DNA from 2 places in the Vibrio kasasachensis genome. Region 1 is predicted to be linked to the other one. Evidence: riboswitches for the same ligand, from Rfam matches in the RefSeq annotation. Region 1 holds a riboswitch; the other holds the start of a gene.
What was found. A riboswitch is a leader RNA that binds a small molecule or an ion and turns the genes downstream of it on or off. The one in region 1 is predicted to bind thiamine pyrophosphate.

Region 1 (3,129 bases):
CAGGACGCAGACCATCACCTAGAGAAAGCGCAACGTCATACTTGGCACAAATTTCACAAATTTCACGGAAATGGGTATAAAGGAAGCTTTCTTGATGATGAGCCAAGCACCATTTCGCAATGATTGAACCACCGCGAGAAACAATACCTGTCACCCGCTTTGCCGTCATTGGTACATAACGTAATAACAAACCGGCATGAATAGTGAAATAATCAACGCCCTGCTCTGCTTGTTCAATTAACGTATCACGCATTACTTCCCAATTAAGAGCTTCTGCTACACCATTCACTTTCTCCAGAGCTTGATACATAGGAACTGTACCAATTGGTACAGGGCTATTACGTAAAATCCACTCACGTGTTTCATGAATATTTCGACCTGTTGATAGGTCCATGACCGTATCACCACCCCAGCGCGTTGACCAAACTAACTTCTCAACCTCTTCTTCAATAGAAGATGACACTGATGAATTGCCAATATTCGCATTGACCTTAACCAAAAAATTGCGCCCGATAATCATCGGTTCTGACTCTGGGTGGTTAATATTAGAGGGTATGATAGCGCGCCCTTCGGCGACTTCCTTTCGAACAAATTCCGGCGAGATATCTCTAGGTAGATTAGCCCCAAAATTTTGCCCTGCGTGTTGCTGATTCAGTACCTCATCACGGTATCGTACCCTACCCATATTCTCGCGGAGGGCTATATACTCCATTTCGGGAGTGATGATGCCCTGACGAGCATAATGTAATTGAGTGACTCGCTTACCAGTCCTAGCACGTTTTATACGTGGTAAATTGCCATAGCGAAGATCATCCAACGTTTCATCCTCTAAGCGCTGTTTAGTATAAACAGAGCTCACTTCATCTAAGGTTTCTGTATCTAACCGCTCATCAATCCACTGCTCACGTAGTTTAGGTAAGCCTTTATATAGGTCGATGCTATGATCTGGATCGGTATAAAATCCAGAGGTATCATAAACGTGAATAGGTTCGTTCGGCTCTAAGATCGGCGCGTCTTTAGAACCACCGATCAAACTGTCTGCTAGAGAGATTTCACGCATTGGTACACGAATATCAGGACGGGAACCCTCAACATAGACTTTACGGGAATTGGGGTACGCTTGTACCGAGAGAGTGTCTATAAACTGTTTTGCTTCCAGTCTCGCTTGCTTGCGACTCGACATAGCATTTTTCCTTATTCATTTTATTTAAATGGGATAAAAATGCTTGGCGGAACGATGTTACAAGAGGTATCGAATAGCAGGTGTGGAACACCTAGAACGACATCGATATTTTGATAGGTATACTAGAGAGACGAAGCTTACTCTAGTAGTAATATCTTCTCTTGTTCCCTTCGCAGGTATTAGCCTGATCAGGTTCAACGGATCCCGAATTAACGGTCTCAGCCAAATGGCACTCCGACAAGTGAAGCAAGTATAAGCAATTGGAAAGCCTAAACCAAGCGGACCAATTAAAAATTGCTAAATAATTGTTAACTTTTTATCAATAATTGAAAACCTAACCAAGCCGCAGAAATACTCAAAACCACATTGAGTAAGACATTAAGCCCCATTTTGAAAAATGCGCCTTGCTGCATTAGCAATACATTATCCATTGAAAAGGTTGAAAATGTGGTCAATGCGCCTAAAAATCCTAAACCAATAATTTGACGCCACGGGTCAGTGGCAATAATTTCGTTTTCAAATGCCGCAATCAACAGGCCCATAGCGAATGAACCGACGACGTTAACTGTCAATGTTCCATACGGGAAGCCGCGACCAAAAAGTGAAACACAAACTTCGGAGATTAGATAACGTGAACATGCACCAAAAGCGCCACCTAGCGCGATAAAACCCAAAATGGAAAGCTGCCCCATAAATCCCCCAAATCTTAAAGTGACTACATTCTAGTCAGAAAACACTCATATAAACACCGCTACAACTATAAATTCCAGCAGATATTACATCGTTCTTTATTCTAGAATGAAAAAGTTACAGATGTCACTTAAGACACTCTATAACGGGAAAATAGATAGTAGTGGATACGTTGAAATAGAATGCCCTTAAAAGAGCACTGATAGCACTAAGTTAAACTTTGTCATATAGGGTAGGAATCGTAGCTTTTACCCTACGTGGTGAACTGTAGAAGCAACAATCTGACATTAAGATAAAGACTTAGCTGTAATTCAAAGCAAATACGCAGTCTAACGCTTAGTGTGGGTTTGAGGTTTAGATTGACGATCAATATATGGCTAAAGTGAAGAGATTCGAAAGCTTCGCCCAACTCGTACTTTTTGGTATATGTGGGATCCGCTGCTCTGTTAACTCACTCTCCAACTACAAAAACCTCTAGGCGTAAAAAAGCCCCAGCATTTCTGCTGAGGCTTAGTATATAGCAGGGGTGGAGAGATTCGAAAGCTTCGCCCAACACGCACTATTTTGGTATTTGTGGAATCCGCTGCTTTGTTAGCTCGCTCTCCAGCTATAAACCTTTAGGCGTAAAAAAGCCCCAGCATTTCTGCTGAGGCTTGATATATGGCAGGGGTGGAGAGATTCGAACTCCCAACACGCGGATTTGGAATCCGCTGCTCTGCCAATTGGAGCTACACCCCTAGAGAAACTACACTTTATCATACTGTAGATTCAAAAAAACCCCGCTAATAGCGAGGTTTAAATAATGGCGGAGTGGACGGGACTCGAACCCGCGACCCCCGGCGTGACAGGCCGGTATTCTAACCAACTGAACTACCACTCCGCAGTGGAATACTCGTTATTTATAACAAGTGTTCATAATTTAAAGCCTGGCGATGTCCTACTCTCACATGGGGAGACCCCACACTACCATCGGCGCTATTGCGTTTCACTTCTGAGTTCGGCATGGAGTCAGGTGGGTCCGCAACGCTATGGTCGCCAAGCAAATTCTTTAATTCGGAAAGCTGGTTTCTCTAAAATAGAGAGTAAAATTCTAAATACACATTCAATCGTTCTTGCATTGAGTCCACAAAACCCCTTGGGTGTTGTATGGTTAAGCCTCACGGGCAATTAGTACAGGTTAGCTCAATGCCTCGCAGCACTTACACACCCTGCCTATCAACGTTCTAGTCTCGAACAACCCTTTAGGGCACTTAAAG
Region 2 (3,129 bases), on a different contig from region 1:
ATATGTACTCAATAGTAACCTTCGTTATACCTCAGGACCGCAGTGGTTACAGGAGTTTTTGTTGCATGACCGATGGGTACTTGCGGTGTCAGGTACTCATGGTAAAACCACCACCTCAAGTATGTTGGCTTGGGTATTAGAAGATTGCGGATATCAGCCAGGTTTCTTAGTGGGCGGTGTATTAGGTAATTTTGGTATTTCTGCTCGTTTAGGCGAAAGCATGTTTTTTGTGGTGGAAGCTGACGAATACGACAGTGCTTTTTTTGATAAGCGTTCAAAGTTTGTTCATTACCATCCGCGTACTTTAGTCATCAATAATCTTGAGTTTGATCATGCAGACATCTTCGACGATCTTGAAGCGATAAAGCGTCAATTTCATCATTTAGTGCGCACGGTTCCGGGCAATGGTCGCGTCCTTTCACCGAAGAAAGATCAGGCGATTGAGGATGTATTAGCGCGTGGTTGCTGGAGTGAAAATGAGTTCACTGGTGAGCAAGGTGATTGGCGAGCAGAAAAAGTGAAAAAAGATGGCTCAGAATTTCATATTTTCTTAAAACAACAGCAAGTTGGTACGGTAAAATGGGGTTTGGTTGGCGATCACAATGTTGATAATGCATTGATGGCGGTTGCTGCTGCACGTCACGTTGGTGTTGCGCCTGATCTTGCCTGTGAAGCTCTGGGTAAGTTTATTAACACAAAGCGTCGTTTAGAATTTAAAGGCACGGTGAATGGCGTGTCGGTTTATGATGACTTTGCTCATCACCCAACGGCGATTGAACTGACACTAGGTGGATTACGTAACAAGATTGGCGAAGATAAAATTATCGCGGTTTTAGAGCCTCGTTCTGCCACCATGAAACGTGGAGTACATAAAGACACGTTAGCCGCTTCGCTTCACAGTGCCGATCAAGTTTTCCTATACCAACCAGATAGCATTGATTGGTCGGTGGAAGAGGTAGCGAAACAGTGCCGCCAGCCAGCGAGCACCAGTGCTAACATTGATTTATTAGTTGCAGAAATTGTCGCAAGCGCAAAGTCCGGAGATCACATTTTGGTGATGAGCAATGGTGGCTTTGAAGGTATCCACGACAAACTATTAGCGAGCTTGGCGGAATAAATAGCATGACAAAGCACAGTGACAAAGCGATCACATTGGCGTTTACCGGAGCTTCAGGGGCGCCTTATGGTTTACGTTTATTAGAATGCCTGCTAGCAGCAGACTTCCAAGTCTATTTACTAATATCGTCAGCTGCGCGAGTTGTGATGGCTACCGAGCATAACTTAAAGCTCCCCAGTGGTCCTGACGCTGCAAAGCAAGCACTGGTTGAGCATCTCAACTGTGACCCTGCTAAATTAGTTGTCTGCGGTAAGGATGACTGGTTTTCACCAGTAGCTTCAGGCTCTGCCGCACCAAAACAGATGGTGGTTTGTCCTTGTTCCGCGGGTAGCGTTGCTGCGATTGCCCACGGCATGTCCGATAATCTGATTGAACGCGCGGCAGATGTGGTAATGAAGGAGCGCGGGCAGTTATTGTTGGTGGTACGTGAAACCCCGTTCTCTACGCTGCATTTAGAGAACATGCACAAGTTGTCGCAAATGGGGGTGACTATTATGCCTGCCGCGCCAGGTTTTTATCATCAGCCTAAAACCATCGAAGATTTAGTCGATTTTATGGTCGCGCGCATCTTGGATCATCTTGGTGTTGAGCAAGGTCTGGTACCACGCTGGGGCTATGACCAACGCTTATAGCAATCTCAATTGTTTAGCTGTTCAATTTTCTAGCGATTGTATATAGCTATTGATAGGTGGAATGATTACAATCCATTCCATACTCATCGGGGAGCAAAGTGGTAGAACACTAGCTGAGATCGACATTTTGTCGGGACCCGTGGACCTGAACCAGATAATGCTGGCGTAGGAATTGAGTCAGGATAATTGATTATTACGGAAAATTAAGCCTCGACCTCAAACCTGTGCCGCTCAACTTCGGAGAGCGAACAGTGAAAACCACTCTAACAGCCCTAGCGATCGCAAGTGCTTCTTTTTCTGCTTTGGCGGCAGACAATACCTTAACCGTTTATACCTATGATTCCTTTGCTGCAGATTGGGGGCCAGCTCCCGCGGTCAAAAAAGCGTTTGAAGCTCAATGTGGTTGTGAGCTTAACTTTGTTGCTTTAGATGACGGTGTTTCTATTCTAAATCGCCTTCGATTGGAAAACGGCAAGAGCAAAGCAGATATTGTGCTAGGTCTTGATAACAACCTAATGACAGAAGCAAAGAATACCGGTTTGTTGACTGCGCACTCAGTTGATACCTCGATGGTGACGATTCCGGGGGGCTGGCAAGATAAAACGTTTGTGCCATATGACTTTAGTTACTTCGCTTTTGTTTACAACACAGAGAAGCTGACCAACCCACCAAAGAGCTTAAAAGAGTTGGTTGAACAGCGTGATGATTTGAAAGTGATTTATCAAGACCCACGTACATCAACACCAGGACAAGGCTTTATGCTATGGATGAAATCAATCTATGGTGATGATGTCTCACAAGCTTGGCAAAAGCTGGCAGGTAAAACGGTAACGGTCACCAAGGGCTGGTCAGAAGCGTACTCTATGTTCTTAAAAGGTGAGTCTGATATGGTGTTGTCATACACCACTTCACCGGCTTATCACATCATTGCTGAAGATGATAAGCGCTTTGCAGCTGCGAATTTTGCTGAAGGTCACTACACCCAAGTTGAAGTCGCTGCGAAAGTTAAAGGCTCTAAAAACGAAGCGTTAGCTGATCAATTTATGCAGTTTATTTTGAGTGACGGTTTCCAATCAGCAATGCCGACCGGTAACTGGATGTACCCAGTCACCGATATTAAATTGCCACAAGGTTACCAATCACTCACTGTGCCTGACAAAGCGCTAAGCTTCACTTCCGATGAAGTGGCAACGCAACGCAAAGCATGGATCCGTGAATGGCAAAATGCTCTAACGCGCTAAGGTGTTTGTTTGAACCGTACGCCTAAAATAGGGTTTTGGGTCGCGATGTTTATCGCGACCTTTGTCTTCTCAGCCCTTGCCGCTCTGTTTATGGCGGCACCTTCCCTCAACGTGTTGCAAGTGTGGCAAGACCCGTATT

Region 2: it holds a riboswitch for thiamine pyrophosphate, as region 1 does, so the genes downstream of both, thiB (thiamine ABC transporter substrate binding subunit) here and thiC (phosphomethylpyrimidine synthase ThiC) in region 1, are expected to answer to the same signal.

The regions. Positions count from the first base shown of each region.
Region 1 is NZ_JAKJTB010000022.1:90,733-93,861, forward strand. Features, by position in the region: gene thiC (phosphomethylpyrimidine synthase ThiC) at 1-1,183, opposite strand, end outside; TPP riboswitch at 1,332-1,430, opposite strand; gene crcB (fluoride efflux transporter CrcB) at 1,492-1,875, opposite strand; tRNA gene L4C38_RS17855 (tRNA-Trp) at 2,535-2,611, opposite strand; tRNA gene L4C38_RS17860 (tRNA-Asp) at 2,677-2,753, opposite strand; rRNA gene rrf (5S ribosomal RNA) at 2,798-2,913, opposite strand; partial or broken rRNA gene L4C38_RS17870 (23S ribosomal RNA) at 3,020-3,129, opposite strand, start outside.
Region 2 is NZ_JAKJTB010000021.1:73,419-76,547, reverse strand. Features, by position in the region: gene mpl (UDP-N-acetylmuramate:L-alanyl-gamma-D-glutamyl-meso-diaminopimelate ligase) at 1-1,117, shown strand, start outside; gene L4C38_RS17305 (flavin prenyltransferase UbiX) at 1,123-1,749, shown strand; TPP riboswitch at 1,827-1,938, shown strand; gene thiB (thiamine ABC transporter substrate binding subunit) at 2,001-2,990, shown strand; gene thiP (thiamine/thiamine pyrophosphate ABC transporter permease ThiP) at 3,000-3,129, shown strand, end outside.